3 regions of the Amycolatopsis sp. lyj-23 genome follow, and region 3 is predicted to be linked to each of the others. Evidence: riboswitches for the same ligand, from Rfam matches in the RefSeq annotation. Region 3 holds a riboswitch; each other region holds the start of a gene.
What was found. A riboswitch is a leader RNA that binds a small molecule or an ion and turns the genes downstream of it on or off. The one in region 3 is predicted to bind S-adenosylmethionine.

Region 1 (9,619 bases), on a different contig from region 3:
GGCGAAGACGCACGAGCTCGTCACCGACGTCGAGTACGCGATGGACAACTACGACGTCGCGGGCGCGTGCCAGACCGTCCGTGACTTCCTCGAGGTCCTGACGAACTGGTACGTCCGGCGCTCGCGCGACCGCTTCTGGGCGGGCGACAAGGACGCGATCGACACGCTGCACACCGTGCTGGAGGTGACCTCGCGGATCGCGGCGCCGCTGCTGCCGCTGACCACCGAGGTCGTCTGGCGTGGCCTCACCGGCGGCCGCTCGGTGCACCTGACCGACTGGCCGAACGCCAACGACCTGCCCGCGGACGCGGCGCTGGTGACGGCGATGGACCGGGTGCGGCAGGTGGCGTCCTCGGCGCTCTCGCTGCGGAAGGCGAACAAGCTGCGCGTGCGGCTGCCGCTGCCGTCGCTGGTCGTGGCGGCGGCGGACGCCGATTCGCTGGCGCCGTTCGCCGACATCCTGCGCGACGAGGTGAACGTCAAGGCGGTCGAGCTGACCACCGACGTCGCCGCGCACGGCGGGTTCGAGGTTGCGGTGAACGCGCGTGCCGCCGGGCCGCGCCTGGGCAAGGACGTCCAGACGGTGATCAAGGCCGTCAAGGCGGGGGACTGGTCGTTCCAGGGCGGCACCGTGGTCGCGGCCGGGATCGCCCTGCAGGAGGGCGAGTTCGAGCGGCGGCTGGTCGCCAAGGGCGGCGGTGCGGCGGCGGAACTGCCCGGCGGGTCCGGGCTGGTCCTCGTCGACACCGAGGTGACGCCGGAGCTGGCGGCCGAGGGCCTGGTCCGCGACCTGGTCCGGGTCGTGCAGCAGGCCCGCCGCGACGCCGGGCTCGACGTCGCCGACCGGATCGCGCTCACCGTCGACGCGCCCGCCGAGGTCGTCGAGGCGGCGCGGACGCACGAGGAGTTCCTCGCGTCGGAGACCCTGGCGACGTCCGTGACGTACGGCCCGGTCACCGACGGCTTCGCCGGCGCGGTCGGCGACGGCACCAAGGTCGCGGTGGCGGTGGCGAAGGCCTGATTGCCGGAGGTGGCCGGTAGGGTGCAGACTCGACCGGCCACCCCGGAGCCGGGGCGGCACCTTGGGGGAGGGGTACGCCGAAGATGAGCCCTGGCACGAAACGCGGCATCCTGATCGGGAGCGCGCTGCTGGTCGTGGTGGCCGTGGTGGCCGCGTTCTTCCTGCTGAACAGCGGGAGATCGGCACCGGAGGCCGCCACCGGCGCGACCGCCGTGGAGCGCCCCGCCGCGCACGACCCGAACTCGGCGATCACCGAGTACCTGCAGGACGTTTCCGAGAACAACCCCGACGCGGCGGCCCGGCTGACCGACGACAACGCGGCGGCGGCGGTGGCCCTGCGGAGCACCCGCAACGCGCTGAACCCGTCGTCGGTGACCGCCAAGCTGACCGTCCTGCAGCCGGTGCCGGCCGGGGCGAAGCAGACGAGTGGCACGTACAGCCTGTCGTGGACGCTGAAGCCGGGTCAGGTCTGGACCTACGACGTTCCCTTCCAGCTCGCCCAGAGCGACGGGACGTGGCTGGTCCACTGGGCGCCGTCGCTGCTGCACCCGAAGCTGGAGGCGGGCCAGCGGCTGGTGGTCAGCACGGCCCCGCAGGACACGGTCGCGGTCGCCGACCGCGACGGCAAGCCGGTCGTCTTCAGCGGGCCCGCCGGCCCGCGGCTGGTGGACGGCAACCCGGCGCCCCTGCTGCGCACGGCGTTGCTGGGGCAGGTCACCGCCTCGACCGGCGGCGGCCTCGCCGTCGAGCGGCTGGACGCCGGCGGCAAGAGCGTCGAGCGGATGTTCGGGAAGGCACCCGCCGACGGGGCCAAGCCGACGGTGACGGGCCTGAGCCTGGCGGCGCAGAGCGCGGCCCAGGCCGCGGTGGACGGGTACCAGGGATCGGCCATGCTCGTCGCGCTGGACACGGGGTCGGGTGACATCCTGGCCGTCGCGCAGAACAGTGCCGCCGGGTCCTCGCCGAAGGCGCTCAGCGGCCTGTACGAGCCGGGGTCGTCGTTCAAGATCGCGACTTCGGTGGCGGCGATCCAGCAGAGCGGCCTCAACGCGGCTTCGCCGGTCGACTGCCCCGGCGTCGCGACGATCGGCACCCGGACGGTCCGGAACGAGGGCTTCGAGCTGGGCGCGACCAACCTGCAGACGGCGTTCGCGCGCTCCTGCAACACGACGTTCGGCAAGCTGGCGCTCGACCTGCCCGCGGACGGGCTGAAGAAGGCGGCCGACGAGCTCGGCCTCAACGCCGACTACGGAATCCCGGGGCTGAGCACCGAGCTGGGCAAGGTCGAGCCCGCGGCGAGCAAGGACGAGCAGGTCGAGGACGGGTTCGGCCAGGGCCGCATCCAGGTCAGCGCCCTCGGCGGCACGCTGATGGCCGCCACGGTCGCCACCGGCAAGGCGATCACCCCGAGGCTGTGGCACGACTTCGAGACCACGGTGCTCAAGGGCTACTCCCCGCCGCCGGCGCCGGTCCTCGGCCAGGTGCGGAAGCTGATGCGCGCGGTGGTGACCAGCGGCACGGGCCACGCGGCGGCCTCGGCGGGCGAGGTCTTCGGCAAGACGGGCACGGCCCAGTTCGGCGACGGCAAGCAGGCCACGGGCTGGTTCGTCGGCTACCGCGGCAGCGTCGCCTTCGCGGTGGTCCTGGAGAACTCGAACGACTCGGGCCCCGCGGTCCAGGTCGCCGCCAAGTTCCTCAAGTCCCTCTAACCCTCCGGCTCGTACCCGAAGGGTCGGCTCGCGTACCCCAACGGTCGGCTCGCGTACCCCAAGGGTCGGCCTGCGTACCCCGAGGGTCGGCTTGCGTACCCCGGGGGTCGGCTCATGTATCCCGAGGGTGGCCGGTGAGCCGACCCTCCAGGTACGCAGACCGACCGTCTGGGTACGCAGGCCGACCGTCCAGGTACGCAAGCCGACCTTCCAGGTACGCAAGCCGACCTTCCAGGTACGCAGGGCGACCCTCCGGGGACGTGGGTTGGGCGCGGTGGTTCGGCCGCGGGCGAAGTGTCGGGGTCGTAGCGTGGGGGGTATGGAGACCATCGCGCTGGCCGAGGTGGCCGCGGTGCTCGCCGATCCGAGCCGGGCCACCATGTGCCTCGTGCTGCTGGACGGGCGGGCCTGGACCGTCGGCGAGCTCGCGAAGGCCGCCGGGATCGCCCTCTCGACGGCCAGTGAACACGTCACCCGGCTGGCCGGTGCCGGCTTCGTCGCCCGGGTCAAGCAGGGGCGGGCCAGTTACGTCCGGATCGCCGACCCGCGCGTCGCCGAGCTGATCGAGCACCTGGCCCAGCACGCCGAACACCGCCCGGTGACCGGCCTGAAGTCGTCGCTGCGCGCGCGGCGGCTCGGGTTCGCGCGCACCTGCTACGACCACCTCGCCGGCGAGCTCGGCGTCGCCCTCCGCGACGGCATGCTCGCCGCCGGCCTGGTCGGCACCGCCGACGGGCTGGCGCTGACCCCGCGCGGCCGGGACGTGCTGGGGGACCTCGGCGTGCCGGTCGCCGCCGGGCGGCGGCCGCTGCTGCGCGACTGTCTGGATTGGACGGAGCGCCGCGACCACCTCGCCGGGGCGCTGCCCGCGGCGCTGCTCGAGCGGGCCGTCGACGCCGGCTGGGTGGCCACGGACGGGCACCGCGCGGTCAAGGTCTTGCCGGCCGCGGAGCAGCCGTTCGCGGCCCTCGGTGTCGATTTCGACGCGCTCAGTGGTGCCACCGCGCCTTAACACACCGGGCCTTCCGAGCCGAGCAGCGGTACACGAACGAGTTAACCCGGCCGCTTCACTATTCTGAGTGCCCCACGGCACTCGGGAGGGAGGCGGCATGGACCAGCTCCCCGTGCTGCTCGGCGTCGGCGGCATCGTGCTCCTCGCCTCCGTGCTCGCCGTGCGCGTGTCCATCCGGCTCGGCCTCCCCTCGCTGCTGCTCTACCTCGCGATGGGCGTGCTGCTCGGCGAAGCCGGCTTCGGCATCCGGTTCGACAGCCCCGAACTCACCCAGTCGCTCGGGCTCGCCGCGCTCGTCATGATCCTCGCCGAAGGCGGGCTGACCACCCGGTGGTCGGCGGTGAAACCCGCGCTGGGCACCGGAATCGCACTGTCCACAGTGGCCGTCGTGGTCAGCGTCGCGGTCACCGGCGCGGCCCTGCACTGGCTGTTGGGCCTCGACTGGCGGCTGGCGCTGCTGTGGGGCGCGGTGCTCGCCTCCACCGACGCGGCCGCGGTGTTCTCCGTCCTGCGCACCGCCGGGATCGGAAAACGGCTCACCGGCGCGCTCGAACTCGAGTCGGGCATCAACGACGCACCGGCCTACATCGCCGTCGTGGTGCTGGCCGAAGGCACCACTGTGGACTGGACGCTGCCGCTGCTGGTGCTCTACGAGCTGACCGCGGGCCTCGCCATCGGACTGGCCTTCGGCTGGCTCGGCGGCTTCGCGCTGCGCCGGGCCGCGCTGCCGGCGACCGGCCTCTACCCGCTCGCCACGGTCGCGGTGTGCGTCGTGGCGTACTCGTCCGGGCAGCTGCTGCACGCGTCCGGGCTGCTCGCCACCTACGTCGCCGCGCTGGTGCTCGGCAATTCGCGGCTGCCGCACCGGTCGGACACGCTCTCGTTCGCAGAGGGCCTGGGCTGGCTGGCGCAGATCGGGCTGTTCGTGCTGCTCGGGCTGTTCGCCTCGCCGGGGCGCCTGCTCGACGCCATCGTGCCGGGCCTGGTCGCCGGCGCCGTCGTGCTGCTGCTGGCGCGGCCGATCTCCGTCGTGGCGTCCATGCTCCCGTTCCGGCTGCCGTGGCGGGAACAGGCGTTCCTCTCGTGGGCCGGGCTGCGCGGCGCCGTGCCGATCGTGCTCGCGATGATCCCGCTGTCGCACGGCCTGCCGGGGGCGCAGCGGCTGGTCGACGCGGTGTTCGTGCTGGTCATCGTGCTGACGCTGGTTCAGGGCGCGACGCTCGGGCCGCTCGCGCGCCGCCTCGGCCTGGCCAAGAAGTCCGAGGCGCACGAGATCGAGGTCGACTCCGCGCCGCTGGACGAGCTGGGCGCCGAACTGCTGCAGGTCCGGATCCAGCCGGGGTCGAAGATGCACGGCGTGTACCTGTCCGAGCTGCGGCTGCCGGTCGGGGCGACGATCAGCCTGGTGGTCCGCGCCGGCGCGGGCTTCACGCCGCAGAAGACCAGCCGGCTGCAGGAGAACGACCAGTTGCTGGTCGTGACGACGAGCGCCGTCCGCGACGCCGTCGAGCGCCGGTTGCGCGCCGTCGACCGGGCCGGGCGCCTGGCCCGCTGGCGGGGCGAGGCCGGCCTCTGAGCACCCTCTGTGACCGGCGTCTCAGAATGTGCGACGGGGGTTGGCGGCCGGGCGCGCGTTCGGTTACCTTTCGAACCAGGTCATGAGTGCCAGCGCGAAGCCCCGGCTTGCTGGCCGGCAACCCTCCTACCGCGGTGGGGTGCCCCGGGTGAAGACCGGGCCGGTCGCGCCGTGCGACGGGCAAGCGCGGGCCCCTCGCCGGGGGTCCCCCGGATCGCCGAGGAGGCTCCCGATGACTCTCGCCATCGACCGCACCCAGCCCGAAACCGTTGCACCGCAGGAAATCCCGGGCGTCGCGGGTGCCGCGCTGCGCGTCCCGCTGGTGACCGGCGGGGACATCGGGTACGCCAACCTCGACCACGCTGCGAGCGCCCCCTGCCTCGACGCCGTCCGCGCGAAGGTCGACGAGTTCCTGCCCTGGTACGCCAGCGTCCACCGCGGGGCGGGGTTCGCCTCGCAGGTCTCCACCAAGCTCTACGAGCGCACCCGGGACGTGCTGCGCCGGTTCGTCGGTGCGCGGCGGACCGACACGGTCGTGTTCACCCGCAACACCACCGACTCCTTCAACCTCCTCGCGCGTAGCCTGCCCCGGCACACCACCGTGGTCGTGTTCGACACCGAGCACCACGCCGCCCTGCTGCCGTGGGCGGGCCCGAACGTGCGCCGGATCCCGACCCCGCGCACCCGCCTCGCCGCGGTGGCCGCGGTGGACGAAGCCCTCGCCGACGCCCCGCAGGGACCGCGGCTGGTCGTGGTCACCGGAGCGTCCAATGTGACCGGTGAGCTGCTGCCGGTGGCCGAAATCGCCGCCGTGGCGCGGAAACACGGCGCTCGTATCGCGCTCGACGCCGCCCAGCTGGCCCCGCACCGCCGGATCTCGATCAAGGACTTGGACGTCGACTACGTCGCCCTGTCCGGCCACAAGCTGTACGCGCCCTTCGGCGCGGGTGCGCTGATCGGCCGCGCCGACTGGCTGCGCGCGGCCCGCCCGTACCTCGCCGGGGGCGGCGCGACCAAGCTCGTCACCGAAGACGCCGTCGTCTGGAACACCGGGCCGGAGCGCCACGAAGCCGGCTCGCCCAACACCGTCGGCGTGTACGCGCTCGGCGTCGCGTGCGAAACGCTGAGCCGCAACTGGGACGCGGTCGTGGCGCACGAACAGGCCCTGCTCACCCGGCTGCGCAAGGGGCTGGAGAGCATCCCGGGCTGCGCCGAACTGCGGCTGTTCGACGCACCGGTCGACCGCGTGGGCACCCTCAGCTTCGTCGTCGACGGCTTCGACCCGGGCTGGCTCGCGGCGGTGCTGTCGGCCGAGTACGGCATCGGCGTCCGCGACGGCGCCTTCTGCGCCCACATCGCGGCGAAGCGGCTGATCGGCGTCACCGGCGGCGACGGGCAGCAGGCCGTCCGCGTCAGCCTCGGCCTCGGCAGCACCGAGGAGCACGTCGACCGCGTGCTCCTGGCCCTGCGGCAGATCGTCGCCCGCGGAGCCCGCTGGGAGTACGCGAAAGTGGACGGCCGCTGGGCGCCGGTCGGCGACCCGCGGGAGCTGCCGCCCTTCTGCTGAGCGCTAGCCTGGGCCGATGGGGAGAGGGCCGCGTATCTGGCTTCCGCTGGCGTTGCTGGGTTTCGCCGAAGTCGGCCTGGCCGCGGCGCGGCTGCTGGCCCGCCGCAGCCGGGCCGAGGACGAGGCCGCGAACCTCCTCCTCCGCCCGGCGGTCCCGGCCGGGCCGACCTACGGCTACGCACAGTTCCTGACCCAGGAAGACTTCTACTCGGGCGGCGCGGACCTGCCCGCCGGACCGGCGTGGCTGGTCGCGCTCGGCGTGGTCGTCCTCGGCACGGCGGTCTGGTACGCGTTCGCGCTGCGGCCCGTCCGCACCGGGCGGTTCGTCCTCGGCACGATCGGCGTGCTGCTCGCCCTCCCGCTGCTCGACCTGGTCGGTTCGTGGCAGTTCCGGCTCGGCGACGGCCTGCGTGGCCCGCTCCTGGCCACTCTCGGGTTGCTGCTGCTCGCCGCGTACGAACGCAGCCGGTTCGTCCTGCTGACGGCGGCCGGTTTCGCCCTGGTCGCGGTGGTGCTTTCGGCCGACGTCGTGGGCGTGCTCGGCTCGGCGATGCTCCTGCTCGCGGCCGCGTTCACCGCCCTGTTGCGCCGACCGCCCGAGACCCAGCCGTGATCGGGAGTCCGCGGCGCTGCTGATGGTGACGGTCGAACAGGTCCCGGACGATGTGTCCACCGCGTGGTGCTCGCCGAGGCCGCCCGGTACCGGCTGAAGCTGCGCCGCTGGTTCCCGCGGCCTCAGTGTTCGCGCTGGTCAAGACGGTGTTTATGCCCCCCGTGCCCGGCGCGCTCGCGGCTGCGGGCGGCTGCCTTCGCCGTGCTCCCGCGCCCGCGGCCGGACGGGCCCGCCGCGGCCTGAGCTGCACCGTGGACAATGGACCGGTGAGCACCGAGCCCAGCCACTCCGAACCCGACACCGCCGCCCCCGCCGACGCGGTGCCCGACCCGGCCGCCGACGCCCCCGAAAACCCGGAGGTCCCGGCGAAGCCGCTGCTGCCGAAGCGGCGGGTCGGCTGGGTGTTCGCGGTCGCCGTCGTGTTCTGGGCGATCGACCTGGTGACGAAGAACCTGGTCGTCGCCAACCTGGAAGGCAAGGAGCCGGTCAAGGTCCTCGGCGGCCTGATCTACTTGCAGGTGATCCGCAACCCCGGCGCCGCGTTCTCGATGGCCACCGGCATGACGTGGGTGCTCGCCCTGGTCGCGCTGGCCGTGGTCATCGCGATCATCTGGCTGTCGCGGCGGCTGCGTTCGCTCGGCTGGGCGATCGGCCTCGGCCTGGTGCTCGCCGGCGCCACCGGCAACCTGACCGACCGCATCTTCCGGCCGCCGGGCGCGCTGCAGGGCCACGTCGTCGACTTCATCTCGGCCTTCGCCCCGAACGGCAAGGGCTTCGCGATCTTCAACATCGCCGACTCCGCCATCTGCGTCGGCGGCGCCCTGATCGTGCTGCTGTCCCTGCTGGGCAAGGACTACGACGGCACGTCGACCAAGGACAAGAAGAAGGCCGGGCAGACGCCGGAGGAGCAGGCGTGAACTCGCGGATGCTCCCGGTGCCCGACGGGCTCGACGGCATGCGGGTCGACGCCGGCCTCGCCAAGCTGCTCGGGCTGTCCCGCACGGTCGTCGCCGAACTCGCCGAAGCCGGCGACGTGCTGCTCGACGGCCGTCCCGCGGGCAAGTCCGACCGCCTCTCCGGCGGTGGCCTGCTGGAGATCACCCTGCCGGAGCCGTCGAACCCGGTCGAGGTCGTCGCGCAGCCGGTCGACGGCATGCAGATCCTGCACGACGACGACGACATCGTGGTGATTTCGAAGCCGGTCGGCGTCGCGGTGCACCCGAGCCCGGGCTGGACCGGCCCGACGGTCGTCGGCGGCCTCGCCGCGGCCGGCCTGCGCATCGCGACTTCGGGCGCGGCCGAGCGCCAGGGCGTGGTCCACCGGCTCGACGCGGGCACCACCGGCGTGATGGTGGTGGCCAAGAGCGAGCACGCCTACACCGTGCTGAAGCGCGCGTTCAAGGAGCGCACGGTCGACAAGGGCTACCACGCGATCGTGCAGGGCCACCCGGACCCGATGCGCGGCACGATCGACGCCCCGATCGACCGCCACCCGCGCCACGACTACAAGTTCGCCGTCGTCCAGGGCGGCCGCCCGAGCGTGACGCACTACGAGGTCGTCGAGGCGTTCCGGGCGGCGTCGCTCGCGCACATCAAGCTCGAAACCGGGCGCACGCACCAGATCCGCGTCCACTTCTCGGCGCTGCGACACCCCTGTGTGGGTGACCTGACCTACGGCGCCGACCCGGTGCTGGCCCGCCACCTCGGGCTCAGCCGGCAGTGGCTGCACGCGAAGACCCTGGCGTTCGCGCACCCGGCGGACGGCCGCTGGGTCGAGTTCGAGTCGGAGTACCCGGAAGACCTGGCGAAGGCCCTCGAAATCCTGCGCGAGGAAAGCTACTAGTCCTCGATCGCCCAGGTCAGCGTGCGCTCGTCGGGCTCCGGCCGCGGGCTCCAGCGCACCGAGACCACGCGCGTGGCGTCCGGCAGGACGTAGACCGTGTGGCCGCCCAGCGTCTCGCCCGGTGCGACGCCGATCTTGTGCGGCGGCCGGGACGTCAGCGACACCGGCGCCTTGGCGATCGCCCGGCCGTCGGCGGCGAGCAGTTCGAGGTAGTTGTCCGGCAGTGACGCGAACGGCATCGGCCCGCGGTTGGTGATCTCGGTGTGCACCACCACCGC
Region 2 (9,619 bases), on a different contig from region 3:
CGGGTGTCCGTGCGGATCGGGTGGCCCTCGGGCACCTCGACCAGCACGATGCGCGTGCCGTCCGGATCGGCGATCCAGGCCTCGTCGAGGCCCCACGGCTCGCGCTGCGCGTCCCGCACCGGCTCCAGGCCCTTGGCCTTGAGGTCGGCGAGGGTGCCGGCGAGGTCACGGACCTGCAGCCAGAGCACCAGATCGGGTGAGGCGCCCGTCTCCCCGGAACCGGAGACCTCCAGCGAGCCGTGGCCGAGGAAGAAGACCGTGCCCCCGGGGAACTCCCGCTCCACGGCCAGGCCGAGGGTGTCGCGGTAGAACGCCGTGGACGCGGCGGCGTCACGCGGGCGGATCAGCAGCCGGCTCTTCAGGATCTCCATCCGCCCATCCCTACCGGACGGGCTCAGGCGGCCGCAATCGCCGCGATGCCGGACAACACGATCACCGACCCCACGAGCCGCCGGACGGCGTCCCGCTCGCCCAGCACCAGCCACGCGGCGATCCCACCGATGACGATGCTCAGCTCCCGGGCGGGCGCGACCAGGCTGACCGGCGCCATGGTGAGGGCGAAGAGCACCAGGATGTAGGCGATCGGCGACAGGACGGCGACGACGAGGACCTCGCGGCGCTGGTCGCGCCAGATCCGCGTCACTTCGGCCCGGTCGGCCAGTGCGCGCGGGAGGAGCAGGACGCTCTGCAGGACCGAGCCGAGGCCGAAGTAGACGACCGGCGGCACGCCGAGGCCGGTCACCGAGTGCGCGTCCCAGAGCGTGTAGCCGGCGATGACCGCGCCGGTCAGCAAGCCGTAGAAGACGCCGGCCTTCACCGCTTGCGGGTCCTTCGCCTGGCGCCCGGTGCTGATCACCAGCACCCCGGCGACGACCAGGAAGGCGCCGAGCAGGCCCAGCGGGCCGGGGTGTTCCCCGAGCAGGACGACGGCGGCCAGCACCGACAGCAAGGGCCCGGTCCCGCGCGCGACGGGGTAGACGACGGAGAGGTCGCCGACGCGGTACCCGCGCTGCAGCACGACGCCGTAAGCGACGTGCAGGACGGCGGTGACCACGGCGGCGAGCAGCCAGCTCCACTGTGGACGGTGGGGCTCGGCGACGAGCAGCACGACGGTCACCGGCAGCAGGAAGACGGCGGAGACGGTGTAGTAGAGCCAGACGAACTGCGTGCCCCCGGAGGAGATCCGCTTGGCGGCGAGGTTCCAGGCGGCGTGCACGACGGCGGCGACGAGGACGAAGGACAAGGCGGTGGCGTTCACGGGACCCCTTCGGGTTTTCGCGCGCGCGAAAACCGGGTCCTCCAGGCTTTTGCCCCCTCAGATGAACGACCGGCCGTCCGGGCCCGCCGACGGTGCCGCTCGGACCAGCCCCGCCGGCCCTGGTTGTGGGGGTGCTGGAACGCGGACCGGCGACGGAACCCTAGGCACTACCGTCACCCACCGTACTCCCGGCTCCGGCCCGGCTGTTAAAGTGGACGCTCGCTGCCCGTGCGGCATTCCGTCATGGAGGAAACCCGCGTTCCGCGGGGCCACTTCAGCGCGGCGGCGATCTCACCGAGTGAAACAGGAGTTGCCCTATGGCCAACATCAAGTCGCAGATCAAGCGCATCACGACGAACGAGAAGGCGCGTCAGCGCAACCAGGCGATCCGGTCCTCGGTGAAGACCGCGATCCGCAAGGTCCGCGAAGCCGCCGAGGCCGGCGACAAGGCCAAGGCCGTCGAGCTGCAGCGCGACGCCGCCCAGAAGCTGGACAAGGCCGTCTCGAAGGGCGTCATCCACGCCAACCAGGCCGCCAACAAGAAGTCGGCGCTCGCGAAGCGCGTCAACGCGCTCTGAGCTGGTTGATTTCTGGGAAGGCCCCGGCTTCGGCCGGGGCCTTCTTCGTGTCCGGGGCTCGAGTGCGCGGCCGATGTGGTCGGGTCGGCGCCGCTCGCGGTGATCATCGGTCGCCCTTGGCTGCCACCAGCTTGAGCATCGCTTGCCGCCGTACATCCCGGGCGCGATGCTGCTCGGCTCAGCGCCGCTCGCGGTGGTCAGCGTCGCCCGCGCCGCGCGTAGCCCGGGTCCGCCGCCGTACACCCCGGCCGCGATGCTGCCCGACTCGGCGCCGCCCGTGGCGACCAGCGGTCGTGCTTGGCCGCCGCCAGCTTGAGCACCGCTTGCCGCCGTACACCCCGGCCGCGATGCTGCCCGACTCGGCGCCGCGGAGCGATCAGCGTCGCCTGCGCCGCGCATAGCCCGGGTCCGCCGACACCCTCGACGGTCAGCGGTCGCCCTTGGCTGCCGCCACCTCGAGGACCGCGCGCTCCAGGGCGTAGCCCGGGTCCGCCGCCACGCCCTTGACCTCGGCGTTCAGGCGCGCGACCACGCGCATCGCCGTGGCCAGGCCGTCGGGGTTCCAGCCGCGGGACTGGCCCTGCGCCTTGCGGATCTTCCACGGCGGCATGCCGAGCTCGCCCGCCAGCTGGTTCGGGTTGCCGCGGCCCGCGCCGGAGACCCGGGCGATCGTGCGGACGGCGTCGGCCAGCGCGTCGGCGACCAGGACGTGCGGGACGCCCAGCTGCATCGCCCAGCGCAATGACTCCAGCGCCGCCGCGCGGTCGCCGCCGACCGCCTTCTCCGCGACCGCGAAGCCCGTCACGTCGGCGCGGCCGCGGTGGTAGCGGCGGACCGCGTCGGCGTCGACCGCCCCGCCCGTGTCCGCGACCAGCTGCGTGGCCGCCGAGGACAGTTCCCGCAGGTCGGAGCCCACTGCGTCGAGCAGGGCGGCCACACCCGCCGGGTCGATCTTGCCGCCCACCCGGCGCACCTCGTGGCGCACGAACTGCTCGCGCTCGGCCGGCTTGGTCAGTTTCGGGCACTCGGTGATCTCGGCGCCGGCCTTCTTCAGCACCGCCGGGAGCGACTTGCCCGCCTTGCTGCGCCCGCCGCCGGTGTGCACGACGATGAGCACGACCCCGTCCGCCGGGTCCTTCAGGTACGCCGTGACGGCGTCGGCGAGTTCCTGCGAGATGTCCTGCGCCGACTCGAGGACGATCACCCGCCCTTCGCTGAACAGCGACGGGCTGACGAGTTCGGCCAGCTCGGGGGCTGTGAGATCGGACACCCGGACCCGGGTGAGCTCCGCGGTCGCGTCCGTCTCGCGGGCGGCGGCGAGCGTCTCGCGGACGGCCCGCTCGATCAGCAGTTCTTCCTCCCCCAGCACCAGCTGCAGCGGGGCCGGGGCGGTGGCTTGCGCGGTCACCCGGGAATCTTCTCACTTGCGCTTCCGTGCCCCCGCTCCGGTGATGTCGGGCGGCCACCGTGGCACGGTGCGAGCGCGATGTCGTACGGTGTAGCCGAGGCAGCCCGCCCCGGGAGATCCGGCGTGCGCGCACCGACAACCGAATACCGCTCATCCAGAGGGGCAGAGGGAACGGCCCGACGAAGCCCCGGCAACCGGCGTACAGCCTGTCATCCCGCGATCGCGGGATAGCTGACGACCACGGTGCCAATTCCGGCCCGCTTCGGCGGGACAGATGAGGAAAGGAACCTCGCGATGACCGCCACCCTCGGCACGACCTCCACCACCAAGACCCCGGATCTCGGTCCCGCCGTCGAACTGGTGTCGAAGGAAGAGGGCCACCGGCAGCCGCTCGCCCCGGAATTCGTCTCCGCCGAAGACTTCTCGCCGCTCGAGGTCGCCTACGACTTCGGCCGCGTCCGCCGCGAAGACATCGAGGCCGGCCCCAAGAACATCTGGCGCTACAAGAAGCTCCTTCCCGTTCCCTCCAACGTCGAAGAGATCCCGAACACCGAGCCGGGCGCGACGCGGCTGGTCCGCGCCGACCGCCTCGCCAAGGAACTCGGCCTCAAGCGCGTGTGGGTCAAGGACGACACCGGCAACCCGACGCACTCTTTCAAGGACCGCGTCGTCGCCGTCGCGCTGGCCGCGGCCCGCGAGTTCGGGTTCGAGGTGCTCGCGTGTCCGTCGACCGGCAACCTGGCCAACGCGACGGCCGCCGCGGCGGCCCGCGCCGGCTGGCGGTCGGTCGTGCTGATCCCGAAGACCCTCGAGCGCGCCAAGATCCTCACCACCGCGGTGTACGACGGCGACCTCCTCGCCATCGACGGCAACTACGACGACGTCAACCGCCTCGCCACCGAACTCGCCGGCGAGCACCCGAAGTGGGCGTTCGTCAACGTGAACGTCCGGCCGTACTACTCGGAGGGCTCGAAGACGCTGGCCTTCGAGGTCGCCGAGCAGCTCGGCTGGCGCATCCCGCCGCAGATCGTCGTCCCGATCGCCTCCGGTTCGCAGTTGACCAAGGTGGACAAGGGTTTCCGCGAGCTGGGCCAGCTCGGCCTGGTGGACGCCAGCCCGTACAAGGTGTTCGGCGCGCAGGCCACCGGCTGCTCGCCGGTGTCGGCCGCGTTCCGCGAGGGCCACGACGTGGTCCAGCCGGTGAAGCCGGACACGATCGCCCGCTCGCTGGCGATCGGCAACCCGGCCGACGGCCCGTACGTGCTCGACATCGTCAACCGCACCGGCGGCGCGATCGAGGACGTCTCCGACGAAGAGGTCGTCGAGGGCATCCGCCTGCTGGCCCGCACCGAGGGCATCTTCACCGAGACGGCGGGCGGGGTCACCGTCGCCACGGCGAAGAAGCTGGTCGAGACGGGCAAGCTGGACCCGGACGCCGAGACGGTGCTGCTGATCACCGGCGACGGCCTCAAGACCCTCGACGCGATCGAGAACCACGTCGGCCCGAAGGCCACCCTGCCGCCCTCGGCCGCGGCCGTGAACAAGGCGCTCGGCTACTGAGCCGCCGCCCGGGGCGGGCGTTCGGCCCGCCCCGGGCGCTCAGCGCCGCGGCGGCCCGCGGGGCTCGCCGCGGCGGGCTATCGCCGTTCCGGCAACCACCGCGGTGTCGCCGTCCACGTCGGTGCGGGTCACCCGCGCACCCAGCGCTGCCAAAGTGTCCAATGTGGACTTGCTTGGATGCCCGTAACTGTTTCCTGCGCCCACGCTGACCATCGCTACCCGTGGGGCCACCGCCGCGAGGAACGCCGGCAGCGAGTAACGGCTGCCGTGGTGGGGCACCTTCAACACCTCCGCTCTCAGATCTCCGATGTCGGCCAGCAGGTCCGACTGCGCGGCCAGTTCGACGTCGCCGGTCAGTAGGATCCGGCCCGCGGGGGTGTTCGCCCGCAGCACCACCGAACTGTTGTTGATCGTCGTGCCGTCCGGCTGCTCGACCGCCCGGGCCGGGACGTACCGCGGCCCCAGGACGTCGAGCGCCAGGCCGGGCCAGTCCAGCCGCTCGCCGGGGTTCAGCTCGACCAGCGGCACCGCCTGCCGGGCGGCTTCCGCAGCGACCTGCCGCCACGCCCACGCCGGCGACCGGCCCGGGCCGAGGGCGATCGCGCCGACCGCACGGCCGTCGAAGACCGAGGCGAGGCCGCCGATGTGGTCGGCGTGCAGGTGGCTCAGCACCAGCAGCGGGATCCGGTCGACCCCCAGCCGGTGCAGGCACTCGTCGACCGGCCCCGGCTCGGGCCCGGTGTCCACGACGACCGCCCGCCCGGGATCGGCGGTCGCCAGCACGACCGCGTCGCCTTGGCCGACGTCGCACTCGACCATCGCCCAGTTCCGCGGCGGCCACGCCGGCGCCAGCACCCGGACCGGTACGAACACCAGCAGCCCGCCGACGACGAGCAGCGCCATCAGCACCCGCACCCGCCGGTGCCGGACCGCGAGCGCCAGCACCACGAGGACGCCGGCGGCCAGCAGACCGCCCACCCAGCCACCGGGCCACGCGATGACCGCGCCCGGCGCCCTGGCGCCGTAGCGGGCCACGGTGATCAGCCACCGCGCTTCCGGATCGGCCAGGTGCACGAAGACGTTTCCGGCACCCGGCCACCACGGGCCGGTGACCGTCGCCAGCACGCCGAGCACGGTCGCCGGCGCCACCACGGGTGCGGCGAGGACGTTGGTCAGCACCGAAACCAGGCTCACCGAGCCGGCCATGCCCGCGAGCACTGGCGCCGTCACCAGGAAGGCGGCCAGCGGGACCGCCAGCCCTTCCGCGAACCCCGGTGGGACGCCGCGACGGACCAGGGCGCTCGCCCAGCGGGGCGCGAGCAGGACCAGCCCACCGGTGGCGCACACAGACAGCGCGAAGCCGAAGTCCGTGGCCATCGCCGGATCCGCCACCACCAGCACGCACACCGCGAAGGCCAGCGCGGGCAACGCCGAACCCCGCCGTCCCAACGCCAGGGCCAGCAGGGCCACGGCCGCCATGACCCCGGCCCGCAGGACGCTGGGCTCCGGGCCGACCAGGACGAGGAAGCCCGCCAGGCACGCGCCGGCGGCCGCGGCCGACAGCCGGGGACCGAGCCGGAGCAGGCGCAGCAGGAGCAGCACCGCCCCGCAGACGACCGCGAGGTTGCCGCCGCTGACCGCGGTGAGGTGCGTGAGGCCCGCAGCGGTGAACTCCTGCTCGACGCGGGGCGACAACGCGCTCGTGTCGCCCAGCACCAGCCCCGGCAGTAGACCGGCGGGCTCCTCCGGCAGGACCTGGCAGAGGTCGTGCAGACCGGTGCGCAGCACGGCCGCCGCCTGTTGCCACCACGGCGCCGGGCCGGGTGCGCCCGGCGGGCCGCGGACCGAGAGGACGGCCACGGTCAGGTCCGAGCCGCGCGGAGGCATCAGCCGGCCCGTGGCGGCGACCTCTTGACCCGGCAGGAGCGACGCCCACTGCGCGACCGGCGCCAGCAGCAGGACTCGGCCGGAGGTCGGGACCGGCCGTCCGTCGACCGACGCGGTGCGCACGTCGGCCGTGAGGACCACTGACCGGGCACCGGCTTGTCGGTCGGCGTAGCCCGCGCTGCGTACGGGCTTTGGCCGTTCCGCGACGACGACTCGCAGCGCCGCCGGGAGGCCTTGGTCGGCGGAGACGCGGAGCTCGTCGCGCTGGGCGTCCCGGATTCGCCAGGCGAGGGGTCCGGCGGTGAGCAGGCCGAGGATCAGGAGGGCTGCTGCTGTGTCCCGCGCCCGGGGTCGGCCGCGGGCGCGCCAGAGCACCAGGCCGGCGAGTATCGCCGAGGCGAGTCCGATGGCGACGGCGGTCCACCAGCCGAGCAGCAAGCCGGCCAACGCTGCCAGCCAGCACGCCATGGCTGCCGGGACCAGCCGCATGTCCTGCCGGGTATCGAGAATCGGTTGAGTGCTCATCGGGCCGACACCACCGAGCCGAATCCGGTCACGACCGCGATCCACCAGCCGAGCAGCAAGCCGGCCAACGCCGCCAGCCAACACGTCATGGCCGCCGGGACCAGCCGCATGTCCTGCCGGGTATCGAGAACAGGGTCAGCGCTCATGGGGCCGCCACCGCCACGCGACTGAAGCAGGCGGTCGTGGATACGCCCGCTGGTCACCGGCTCGACCTGGGCCGTGGGTCTGCGGGATGCCGCACCGCTCACGCCGGCCAAAGCCATCCAAGCCGCTGTTCGCGCGAAGGTGCTCATCCGACCAGGCTCCGCGGGGACCGCAGTGGGCCGGGGTATTCCTGGGGTTGTACTGCCGGGGCGGCCGAGGAGTTGCTGGTCGAGGGGGAAAGTGCTCATCCGACCGTCACCTGCTCCCGCAGCTTCTCGAACTTGCTCTCCCCGATCCCGTCGACGTCTCGCAGCTGCTCGACTCTGCTGAACCCGCCGTGGTCCGTGCGCCACTGGACGATGCGCTTGGCCATCACCTCGCCGACTCCCGGCAACGTGTCCAGCTGATCCGGGGTGGCCGTGTTGAGGTCGACCTTTCCGCCTGCTGCCGGGGCGCCCGGGTCCGGTGCCGCCGCCGGGATGCCCACCGCCAGCTGCTCGCCGTCGGTCACCTTGCGGGCCAGGTTCAGCGTGCTCAGGTCCGCTCCCGGCTCGGGGCCGCCTGCCGCGCGCAGCACGTCCGCCACCCGGGCGCCCTGCGGGACCGTGATCAAGCCCGGCGAGCGGACGCGTCCGATCACGCTGACCACCAGACCCGCCGCGGGCGCCGCGCGTGCCTCGGCGACCGGTTTCGCTGCGGGCAGCGCCGGTGGCGGCTCGGGTGCCGGGCGGCCGCCGCCCAGCAGTGCGACCGTGCCGAGGATGATCACCACCACCGCGGTGAGGACGCCGGCGAGTGCCCACCGGCGGCGGCCGGGGCCGGCCGGCGCGCCCGGCAGCCAGCGTCGGATCAGCCGGCCGCCGGGGCCGACCGTGCTCGCGTCGGGTGAGAGCTGGTCGGCCAGCCAGGAGAGCCGGTCGTTGACGGATGAGCCCGGGTTCCGGGCGGACTGCTCGAACACACGATCGACGTTAGGGCCCGCGGGGAGGGTCCGACAGGGGCGGCGCCGCGTCCTGTGGACAACCGGGGTGTTGTGGATGGATTGCCGGGCCGGGCCCGTGAGCAGCCGGTTCCGTCGTACTGCGGTGGCATACTGGCGGGTCAGCTCCGGGGCGGGACCGTCCGCTGGACGACCACGCCCAGTACCCCGGGGCCCGTGTGCGCCCCGATCACCGCGCCCAGCTCGGAGACCACGCAGCCCGCCGAGCGCGGCACGGCTTCTTCCAGCCGGTTCGCCAGCTCGACCGCCCGTTCCGGCGACGCGAGGTGGTGGACGGCGAGCTCGACGTCGTCCTCGGCCGCCGCCTGAGCCGCGAGCTCGACCAGGCGCGCGATCGCCCGGTTCATGGTGCGGACCTTCTCCAGCGGCAGGATCCGGCCGTCGGACATGTGCAGCACCGGCTTCACCGCCAGCGCCGTGCCCAGCAACGCAGCCGCCGGCCCGATCCGGCCGCCGCGGCGCAGGTGGTCCAGGGTTTCCACGACGAACAACGTCGACGAACAGCCGGCCGCCGTGACCGCCGCGGCCTCGACGGCTTCGGCGGAAGCTCCGGCGGATGCGGCCGAAGCCGCGTGCAGAGCGGCGAACCCGAGGCCCATCGCGGTGGTCCGGGAGTCGACGACGCGGACCCGGTCCGGCCCGACTTCCTGCGCCGCGAGCACCGCCGCTTCCCAGGTGCCCGACAGCTCGCGCGAGAGGTGCACCGACACGATCTCGTCCGCGCCCTCGGCGAAGGCCGCTTCGTACTCCTTTACGAATTCGGTGGGGGTCGGCCGCGACGTCGTGACGATCTTCCGCTGCTTCATCGCCTCCGCGACCGCCGCCGGTCCGGTTTCGACGCCGTCGAGGGAAACCACGCCGTCGACCAGGACGTGCAGCGGCACCACCCGGACCGCGTGCCGTTCGGCGAAGCCCTCCGGCAGGTGGGCGGTGGAATCCGTGACTACGGCGACCGACACGCCCTCAGCCTACGTGGCCGGGGGCCGCCACCGAGGCCAGCAACACGGACATCGCCGCCCCCACCGCGGCGTGTCCCGGCCAGCCCCAGTGCATGCCGTCGGGATTGCCCGCGCCGCTGAGCACGTGCTCCCCCACGACGGCTTCGAGGTCCAGCAACGGAACTCCCGCTCGCGTGCTCCACGCCGCCATCGCCGCCGCCGCGGCCGGCCGCGCGGTGTGCACGCCGCCGTAGGCCGCGGCGCGGTGGACCGACGGCAGCCAGCCGAAGATCGGCAGCTCGGGCCGCAGGACGCGCAGCG
Region 3 (9,619 bases):
TCCGCGGCGTCCGCGGCCTGCTCGGGGTCGACGCCGACCTCGACGCGGTCGCCGTTGACCCGGGCTTTCAGCGCGTCCGGCGTCCCTTCGGCGACGATCCGGCCGTCGTCGATGACGATCAGCCGGTCCGACAGCGCGTCGGCCTCGTCGAGGTAGTGGGTGGTCAGGAAGACCGTGACCCCCTGTTCGGCGCGCAGCCGGCGGATGTGGTCCCACAGGTTGGCCCGGCTCTGCGGGTCCAGGCCGGTCGACGGCTCGTCGAGGAACACCAGCCCCGGCGAGTGGATCAGCCCCAGTGCGATGTCGAGCCGCCGCCGCTGGCCGCCCGAGAGCGTCTTGGCCGGCCGCTGCTCCAGCCCGGTCAGGTCCAGCTGCTCGGCGAGCTCGGCGCCGCGCGCGATTGCGGCGGCCTTGCTCATCCGGTAGAGCCTGCCCTGCAGCTCCAGTTCGTCGGCGACCTTGCTTTCGGGCGCGGTACCGCCGCCCTGGGCGACGTACCCGATGCGTTTGCGCACGCCCAGCGGATCGGCCAGCAGGTCGCAGCCGCCCACGGTCGCGGTGCCCGCGGTCGGCTTCAGCAGCGTGGTCAGCATGCGCAGCGTGGTCGTCTTCCCGGCGCCGTTGGGCCCGAGGAAGCCGACCAGCTCGCCCGCTTCGACGTCGAGGTCGACGCCCTTCACCGCGTGTACTTCGCCCCCAGTGCGGCCTCTGCGGCGGAACCGCCGCTCGAGACCGCGTGCCGTGATCATGAAGAACCCCTCTCGAAAGGTAGTCAACCTTGACTAGCTGAGGCGCACAGCGTGCCCGAGAAAGGTGCGCTAGTCAAACTTGATTACCAGGCCGGGGGTGTGCCGAAGGCGTCCTCACGCTCATCAGCCATCACGTACTCGCCCGCTTCGAGCCGCGCGATCAAGCCTTGGAGCCAGTTGAGGCTCGCGTCGGTGATGCCGCCCCACAGCCGGTACAGCTCGCCGACGTGTTCCGGCGTGCCCAGCTCCATGCTCGCTTTCACCTCTTCGAGCATCATCCGGGCCTGCCGCTGCTCGGCCTCCAGGTGCACGAGCCGGTGCCGGAGCAGGTTGATCACGCGGGCCCGGGGGAACGACGTCATCAGCGAGATCCCCGCCGACAGGTCCGGGTGGTTGAGCGACGGGTCGGACAGCGCCTTCGACAGCAGCACCTGGTACTCCTGCTCGCCGTCCTCGGTGAGCCGGTAGGCGACGCGGTCCGGGCCGGCGCCCGGCTCGACGTCGACCTGTTCCAGCAGGTCTTCGGCGCTCATCTTCTTCAGCGCGTGGTAGATCGACCCCGGCTGGACGTTGGCCCACTTGTCCGCCGACCAGCTCAACAGCTCGCGCCGCACCTGGTAGCCGTGCGCGCGGCCGTACATCCGCACCACCCCGAGCACCAGCAGGCGTGTCGTCGACAACCGGGGCCTCCCTCCCGACAAAGCGCGTGACGCCCTCCGTAGGCTAATAAGGTATGAGCACCCCTGTGTTGACCGCGGTGGCCTGGCCCTACGCCAACGGCCCCCGCCACATCGGCCACGTGTCCGGATTCGGCGTCCCGTCCGACGTCTTCTCCCGCTACCAGCGAATGGCCGGCAACCGGGTGCTCATGGTGTCCGGCACCGACGAACACGGCACCCCGATCACCGTCCAGGCGGACAAGGAGAACTCGACCCCGCAGGAGACGGCGGACAAGTACACCCGCCAGATCGGCACCGACCTGCAGGGGCTCGGCCTCTCCTACGACCTGTTCACCCGGACCACGACCGGCAACCACGCCGAGGTGACGCAGCAGATCTTCCTGGCGCTGCACCGCAACGGCTACGTCGTGCCCAAGACGACCCGTGGCGCGATCAGCCCGTCCACCGGCCGCACGCTGCCCGACCGCTACGTCGAAGGCACCTGCCCGATCTGCGGGTACGACGGCGCGCGCGGCGACCAGTGCGACAACTGCGGCAACCAGCTCGACGCCGCGGAGCTGATCAACCCGAAGTCGCGGATCAACGGCGAGACGCCGAAGTTCGTCGAGACCGAGCACTACTTCCTCGACCTGCCGGCGTTCACCAAGACCCTCGGCGACTGGCTGTCGACCAAGACCGACTGGCGCCCGAACGTCCTGAACTTCACCAAGAACCTGATCGACGACATGCGGCCGCGGCCGATCACCCGCGACCTCGACTGGGGCGTCAAGATCCCCCTCGACGGCTGGCGCGACCAGCCGCTGAAGCGGTTCTACGTCTGGTTCGACGCGGTGATCGGGTACTTCTCGGCCAGCGTGGAGTGGGCGCGGCGCTCCGGCAACCCGGACGCCTGGCAGGAGTGGTGGAACAACGCCGACGCGCGGTCCTACTACTTCATGGGCAAGGACAACATCACCTTCCACGCCCAGATCTGGCCGGCCCTGCTGTTCGGCCACAACGGCGAGGGCGACAAGGGCGGCGAGCCCGGCAAGTACGGGAAACTGCACCTGCCGGACGAGATCGTCTCCAGCGAGTTCCTCACCATGAGCGGCTCGAAGTTCTCGACCTCGCGCGGGCGCGTGATCTACGTCGAGGACTTCCTGCGCGACTTCGGCCCGGACACGCTGCGGTACTTCATCTCGGTCGCCGGCCCGGAGACCCAGGACACCGACTTCACCTGGGACGAGTTCGTCCGCCGGACCAACTTCGAGCTGGCCAACGAGTGGGGCAACCTGGTCAACCGGTCCATCTCGATGGCGCACAAGAACGTCGGCGCCATCCCGCGCCCGGAGGCCCCGACCGCGGCCGACGAAGAGCTGAAGGCGTTGTCCCGCAAGGCGTTCGACACCGCGGGCGCGCACCTGGCCCGGTCGCGGTTCAAGCTGGCGGCGAGCGAGGCGATGAAGGTCGTCACCGCGGCGAACAAGTACCTCTCCGACCAGGAGCCGTGGAAGCTCAAGGACGACCCCGCGCGGCGCGACACCGTGTTGCACACCGCGCTGCAGGTCGTCAGCGACGCCAACACGCTGCTGACGCCGTTCCTGCCGCACTCGGCGCAGAAGGTGCACGAGGCACTCGGCGGCACCGGCGTGTGGGCCGCCCAGCCGGAGCTCAAGGAGGTCGACGACCTCGACGTCGCCGGCCGGGTCAACCCGATCCTGACCGGTGACTACGCGGCCGAGCAGGCGAAGTGGGCGTCGACGCCGATCGAGGTCGGCAAGCCCCTGCAGAAGCCGTCGCCGCTGTTCACCAAGCTCGACCCGGCGCTCGGCGAAACCGGCCCGGAGTGGGCGCCGATCACGAAGGACTAGAGGTATTGCATGGGTGACGAGAAGCGCGAGCTGCCGCCGGTCCCGGACCGGCTCCCGGTATCGGTGGTGGACGCGCACACCCATCTCGACGCGTGCGGCGCGGTCACCGCGGCCGATGTCACGGCCATGGTCGACCGCGCCGAGCGCGCCGGCGTCGCCCGCGTCGTCACGGTGGCGGACGACCTCGCCTCGGCCCGCTGGGCCACCGAGGCCGCTAACTGGGACCGCCGGGTCTGGGCCGCGGTCGCGATCCACCCGACCCGGACCAAGGAGTTCGGCGAGGCGGAGCGGGCCGAGGTGGAACGCCTGGCGGCGGCCGACCGGGTGGTCGCCGTCGGCGAGACCGGCCTCGACTACTACTGGGACTACTCGCCGCACGACGCCCAGCAGGAGGCGTTCCGCTGGCACATCGACCTTGCGAAGCGGCTGGACAAGCCGCTGATGATCCACGACCGCGAGGCCCACGACGACGTGCTGCGCATCCTGGCCGAAGAGGGTGCGCCGGATGCCGTAATTTTCCATTGTTTTTCCGGCGACGCGGAAATGGCCCGCAAGTGCGTCGACGCGGGGTATGTCCTTTCCTTCGCCGGCACGGTGACGTTCAAGAACGCGAAGGGCCTCCACGAGGCGGCCCGGCTCTGCCCGCCGGACCAGTACCTCGTCGAGACCGATGCGCCGTTTCTGACCCCCCACCCGTTCCGTGGGCGGCCGAACGAGCCGTTCGGCGCCGCTTACACCGTCCGTCACCTCGCGGCGCTCAGGGGCGAAGCTGTCCACGAAGTCGCCGAAGCGGTCCGGACCACCGCCGAGCGGGTCTACCGACTCCCCAGTGTCACAACGGGTTGAACGCATTGCGACATCAGGGTTCCTTGATCGTCCACTTGATGGAGTGACCCAGATCACGACACTCCGGGGGGTGTTTGCGCAACCCGCCGCGACCCGTTACTGTCCCGTGATCGTGCCGGTCGGACCTGCGCTCAGCAGTTGCCGAACGTCACGCCCAGTCGTAGAGACGGCGCCCCCGACCGTCGTCTCGTGAAAGGGAACGATCCCCGGTGACAGGTAGCAGACAGGCTGGAGCGCGCTCCGCCGTCCTCGAACGCGGTCATTTCGAGGACACGGCATACGGCCAGCTCGACTTCTCCGACGACCCGAACATCACGCAGCAGGACATCCTCGCCGCGCTCGGCCCGGACGCCGACGCGATGATGGCCGAGATCGACGTCGACGTCGACGAGCTGATCCGGCTGATCAACGCCGAGACGACGTACCTGCCGCCGATCGTCATCCCGGACGGCCTCGAGGAGGACCGCACCGCTTCCCCCGAAGCGCGCCGTGCGGCTCTGGACGAGGGCCTCCGCCAGACCACCAAGGTCTGGAAGCGCCGCTTCCTCAAGGGCGCCGTGCTCAGCGTCATGATCAGCGTCGCCGGCGGCGGCGCGGCCGCGCTGGCGATGAACAAGAGCATCACCGTCGACGTCGACGGCCAGCAGACCACCGTGCACTCGTTCGGCGACACCGTCGGCGAGGTGCTGGAGGACGCGGGCCTGTCCGTGGGCGCGCACGACTCGCTGTCCCCGTCCCCGCAGGCGGAGGTCGGCGACGGCGGCGTCATCAAGCTCGAGCGCGGCCGCCAGCTCAAGATGATCGTCGACGGCGCGGAGCACACCTCCTGGGTCCGCGCGACCCACCTCGGCGACGCGCTGGGCCAGCTCGGCATGACCGAGCTGGACAAGCCCGGCACGTGGATGTCGATGCCGAAGGACGGCGAGCTGCCGCTGCAGGGCGCCACCGTCGAGATCAAGACCCTGAAGAACATCACCCTGTACGACGGCGCCAACGCGCCGAAGCAGGTGAAGACGACCGCGGTCACGACGAAGGAGTTCCTGGGCGAGTACAAGCTCACCCTGGGCCCGGAGGACCAGGCCGAGGGCGGTCTGGACGTCAAGCTGACCGACGGCGCCGAGGTGCACATCAGCCGCACCGGCGTCTCGACGGTCACGCAGAAGGAGAGCATCGACCCGCCCGAGCAGCGCGTCGACGACCCGGACCTGGCCAAGGGCAAGACCTCCGTCGAGGACCCCGGCACGCCCGGCGAGAAGATGGTGACCTACAAGGTCACGCAGAAGAACGGCAAAGAGGTCGGCCGGGAGAGCATCTCCGAGCAGGTCATCACCCAGCCGAAGCCGAAGATCGTCCACGTCGGCACGAAGCAGGCCCCGACCCCGGACATCGGCGACGGCTCCGCGTGGGACCGCATCGCGCAGTGCGAGTCGGGCGGCAACTGGGCCATCAACACGGGCAACGGCTACTACGGCGGCCTCCAGTTCGACAAGCAGACGTGGAACGCCTACGGCGGCGACCAGTACGCCCCGCTGCCGAACCAGGCCACGCGTGAGCAGCAGATCGCGGTCGCGGAGAAGGTCAAGGCCGGCCGCGGCGGCAGCTACAGCGCCTGGCCGGTCTGCGGCAAGAAGGCCTGAGAGCGTTTTCGAAATCGGCCCCCGTCCACCTCGGACGGGGGCCGTTTCGCATGCCGTCCGACCCGCCAGGTACGCGAACCGACCGTCCAGGTACGCGAACCGACCCCCTGGGTAAGCTCCACCGGTGGTTGAACTGCTGGGACCGGCCGAGATCCGCGGGCTGGCGGCCGAACTCGACGTCCGGCCGACCAAGAAGCTCGGGCAGAACTTCGTGCACGATCCCAACACCGTCCGCCGGATCGTCGAGCTCGCGAACGTCGCCGAAGACGACGTCGTCCTCGAGGTCGGGCCCGGGCTCGGGTCGCTGACGCTCGGGCTGCTCGCCACCGGCGCGCGGGTCGTCGCCGTCGAGATCGACCCCAAGCTCGCCGAGCGGCTGCCCGAGACCGTCGCCGAGCGCGGCCCCGAAGCCGTGGAACGGCTGACCGTCGTCGGCGCCGACGCCCTGCGCGTCACGCGTGCGGAGCTGGGCGAGCCGACCGCCCTCGTCGCCAACCTGCCCTACAACGTCGCCGTCCCGGTCGTGCTGCACCTGCTCGCCGAGGTGCCGTCCCTGAAGGCCGGGCTCGTCATGGTGCAGACCGAGGTCGCCGACCGGATGGCCGCCGGCCCCGGCAGCCGGATCTACGGCGTGCCCAGCGTCAAGCTCGCCTGGTACGGCACCGCACGCAAGGTCGCCGCCGTGCCACGCTCGGTGTTCTGGCCCGTGCCGAACGTCGATTCCGCGCTCGTCGCGTTCGAACGCGGCGACACGACGGCGTCCGCGGACCGGGACCGGCTCTTCGGTCTGGTGGACGCCGCCTTCTCACAGCGCAGGAAGACGCTCCGGGCCGCGCTCGCGGGCTGGGCGGGGTCGGCCGAGCGCGCCGGCGAACTGCTGACCGCGGCCGGGATCGACCCGAGGACCCGCGGCGAGCAGCTGGACGTGCACGACTTCGTCCGGATCGCCGCCGCGCGCTAGCCGCTCCACTGTGGAAGCGGAAAATACGCCCCCGCGGCCCCCGATCCCGCGATCCGGACACCTCCACTCGTGTGATCTGGCCCAACGGGCTTGCTTTCGCTCCTCGGGATCGGTTTTACTCAGTACGTCCATCCCGAGCGACTGAGAGACCTGGCTCGCCGAAGTCGCAGCAACCACCCTCCGCAGGGCAGGTGCTACCGCCAGGACCGATGGAGGCCGTTTTCGATGAAGAGGGTAGCTCGCCCCCTGCTCCTGACCAGGCGTCGCGTAGTCGACGAAGGCCGCCGCTCCGTGACCGCGTGTCGACGCTCCAACTGAGCTAGTCCCAGCCGGTCCACCTCTTCTTCACGCACCGTCCGAACAGGACGGAACTCGCTTGCGGCCGGGCGCTGTGCCGTGCACGCGCCCCGTTTTCTGGAGCCTTCGTGATCACCGTCGAAAACCTGTCCAAAACCTTTGCCACCAACGGAAACTCCGTCGTCGCGCTGCGGGACGTGAGCGTCGACGTCCAGGCGGGCTCGCTGTTCGGCGTGGTCGGCCCCGCCGGGTCCGGCAAGTCCGTCCTCGCCCGGTGCATCGCCCTGCAGGAGCGCCCCGACCGCGGCGTCGTCCGCCTCGACGGCCTCAACACCGGCACCCTCGACGGCCGCCGCCTCCGCGAGATCCGCCGTCAGCTCGGCATCGTCTCGACGAAGCCGGAGCTGATCGCCGAGCGCACCATCGCCGGCAACATCGCCTCCCCGCTCGAGCAGCTCGGCGTCGACGGCCCGCAGCGCCGCAGCCGGGTCGGCTCGCTGCTCGACCTCGTCGGCCTGACGCAGCGCGCCGCGCAGCGTCCCGGCGAGCTGTCCGCCGGGCAGCTCCGCCGCGTCGCGTTCGCGAAGGCCCTGGCGGCGGCGCCCGCGGTGCTGCTCGCCGACGACCCGACCGCGGGTGTCGACCCGGAGGAGGCCGGCGCGGTGCTCGCCGTCCTCGACCGGGCGCGTTCGGAGCTGGGGACCACCATCGTCGTCACGACGCCGGACGCGGGCGTGGTCCGCCGGGTCTGCGACGACGTCGCGGTGCTGGAGGACGGCACGGTCGTCGAGCGCGGCACGGTGCTCGACCTGATCTCGAACCCGGCCAGCCGCACCGCGCAGGCGCTGCTGCCGGCCATCGAGACCACCCGCGGGCAGACGGCGCGCTACGACCGCTCGGCCGACGTCGTGCTGGTCGGCTTCGCCTCGGTCGGTGCGCTGCTGCCGGAGGCCGCGGGCCGCTTCGACGTCGAGTTCGCCACCATCGGCGGCGGCCTGACCCGCATCGGCGACACCCCGGTCGGCCGCTTCCGCCTGGGTGTCCGCGGCGAGCGGGCCGACGCGGCCCTGGCGTGGGTCGCCGAGCGCGGCGGCCACGTGACGCACACCGCGCGCGGCCCGCAAGGTGTCGCGGCCGCCTGACCCGGCTCGAGAGACGCCCCGATGCGCACGTCGCATCGGGGCGTTTCCGCGGGCACGTAGGCTGGTCGGGTGCTCGCCGTAGTTCCGCCCCCAGTCACCGTCCGGGTCCCGGCCAAGGTCAACCTGCACCTGTCGGTCGGCGACCCGCGCGAAGACGGTTACCACGAGCTGGTGACCGTGTTCCAGGCGCTGTCACTGACCGACGAAGTGACCGTCGCGGTCACCGAAGAGCCCGGCATCGAGGTCTACGGCGAAGGGGAAGGCTCGGTCCCGACCGGCCCGGAGAACCTCGCCTGGCGGGCCGTCGAGGCGCTGGCCGCGCACGTCGGGCGCACCGGTGAGCCGAAGGTCCGGGTGGTGCTGCGCAAGGGCATCCCGGTCGCCGGCGGCATGGCGGGCGGCAGCGCCGACGCGGCGGCGACGCTCGTCGGGCTGGCCAGTCTCTGGAACCTCGACGTCACCCGCGACGAGCTGGCCGAGATCGCCGCCGGCCTGGGCAGCGACGTCCCGTTCGCGCTCTACGGCGGCACCGCGCTGGGCACCGGCCGCGGCGAGCAGCTGGTCCCGGTGCTGTCGCGGCACACGTTCCACTGGGTGCTGGCCTTCGACGCCGAAGGGCTGTCGACGCCGAAGGTGTTCGGCGAACTGGACCGCCTGCGCGCGGCGGGCAACCCGCCCCGGATCGGCTCGCACACGCCGGTCGTCGAGGCGCTGGCTTCGGGCGACCCGCGTCAGCTGGCCCTGCTGCTGGGCAACGACCTGCAGGCGGCGGCGGTCTCGCTGCGCCCCGGCCTGCGTCGCACGCTCCGGGCCGGGGTGAACGCGGGCGCGCTCGCGGGCACGGTGTCCGGCTCGGGTCCGACGTGCGCGTTCCTCTGCGAAGACGCGCAGTCGGCGGTGGCGGTCGCGGCCGAGCTGTCGGGCGCGGGCGTGTGCCGCACGGTCCGCGTGGCCCACGGCCCGGTCCCGGGCGCCCGCGTGGTCGGCGGCGACGACGCGAACCGGCCGACGCCGCCGCGGGTACACGCATGAAGCACGCGGAGTTCGCGTTCCCGGGCCCGCTGCGGGACAAGCTGGTCGCGGCGATCCTGGCCGGGGAGAAGACGACGACCTCGGCCCTGCTCGCGGAATACGAGCGAGCCGGCGAAGCGTTGCCTTCGGTCGGCGAGCGGGAACTGGTGCTCGACTCTTCCGGTGCCGGGGTCGCGGTCATCGAAACCGCCGAGGTGCGCGTGCTTCCGCTGTCCGAAGTGGACATCGAGCACGCAGTCGGCGAAGGCGAGGGCTTCACGAGCGTCGCCGAGTGGCGCGTCGAGCACGAGAAGTTCTGGCAGGGCGCGGAGGTGCGCGCCGCACTGGAGGACCCGGAATTCACCGTGGACGACACGACCCCGGTCGTGGCGACTCGGTTCGTCATCGTGGAAAGGAACGGCTGAGCGGATGGCCAACCTGGTCAA

Region 1: linked by a shared signal. The riboswitch ahead of ACLJPY_RS25465 (aminotransferase class V-fold PLP-dependent enzyme) and the one ahead of ACLJPY_RS42640 (methionine ABC transporter ATP-binding protein) in region 3 are both predicted to bind S-adenosylmethionine.
Region 2: linked by a shared signal. The riboswitch ahead of thrC (threonine synthase) and the one ahead of ACLJPY_RS42640 (methionine ABC transporter ATP-binding protein) in region 3 are both predicted to bind S-adenosylmethionine.

Annotation. Positions count from the first base shown of each region.
Region 1 is NZ_JAJPWN010000010.1:142,274-151,892, forward strand. It holds gene ileS (isoleucine--tRNA ligase) at 1-1,021, shown strand, start outside; gene ACLJPY_RS25450 (penicillin-binding transpeptidase domain-containing protein) at 1,105-2,730, shown strand; gene ACLJPY_RS25455 (ArsR/SmtB family transcription factor) at 3,050-3,742, shown strand; gene ACLJPY_RS25460 (potassium/proton antiporter) at 3,840-5,318, shown strand; SAM riboswitch class IV at 5,397-5,511, shown strand; gene ACLJPY_RS25465 (aminotransferase class V-fold PLP-dependent enzyme) at 5,551-6,885, shown strand; gene ACLJPY_RS25470 (hypothetical protein) at 6,902-7,498, shown strand; gene lspA (signal peptidase II) at 7,819-8,415, shown strand; gene ACLJPY_RS25480 (RluA family pseudouridine synthase) at 8,412-9,341, shown strand; gene ACLJPY_RS25485 (AsnC family protein) at 9,338-9,619, opposite strand, start outside.
Region 2 is NZ_JAJPWN010000006.1:238,054-247,672, forward strand. It holds gene ACLJPY_RS16985 (VOC family protein) at 1-371, opposite strand, end outside; gene ACLJPY_RS16990 (DMT family transporter) at 395-1,258, opposite strand; gene rpsT (30S ribosomal protein S20) at 1,576-1,836, shown strand; gene holA (DNA polymerase III subunit delta) at 2,264-3,244, opposite strand; SAM riboswitch class I at 3,392-3,525, shown strand; gene thrC (threonine synthase) at 3,539-4,804, shown strand; gene ACLJPY_RS17010 (ComEC/Rec2 family competence protein) at 4,844-7,216, opposite strand; gene ACLJPY_RS17015 (hypothetical protein) at 7,213-7,509, opposite strand; gene ACLJPY_RS17020 (helix-hairpin-helix domain-containing protein) at 7,605-8,321, opposite strand; gene ACLJPY_RS17025 (DegV family protein) at 8,462-9,319, opposite strand; gene octT (diglucosylglycerate octanoyltransferase) at 9,324-9,619, opposite strand, start outside.
Region 3 is NZ_JAJPWN010000022.1:180,410-190,028, reverse strand. It holds gene ACLJPY_RS42670 (ATP-binding cassette domain-containing protein) at 1-749, opposite strand, end outside; gene ACLJPY_RS42665 (PadR family transcriptional regulator) at 833-1,429, opposite strand; gene metG (methionine--tRNA ligase) at 1,483-3,279, shown strand; gene ACLJPY_RS42655 (TatD family hydrolase) at 3,289-4,125, shown strand; gene ACLJPY_RS42650 (transglycosylase family protein) at 4,335-5,762, shown strand; gene rsmA (16S rRNA (adenine(1518)-N(6)/adenine(1519)-N(6))-dimethyltransferase RsmA) at 5,887-6,723, shown strand; SAM riboswitch class I at 6,849-6,939, shown strand; gene ACLJPY_RS42640 (methionine ABC transporter ATP-binding protein) at 7,149-8,162, shown strand; gene ACLJPY_RS42635 (4-(cytidine 5'-diphospho)-2-C-methyl-D-erythritol kinase) at 8,232-9,194, shown strand; gene ACLJPY_RS42630 (ASCH domain-containing protein) at 9,191-9,598, shown strand; gene ACLJPY_RS42625 (ABC-F family ATP-binding cassette domain-containing protein) at 9,603-9,619, shown strand, end outside.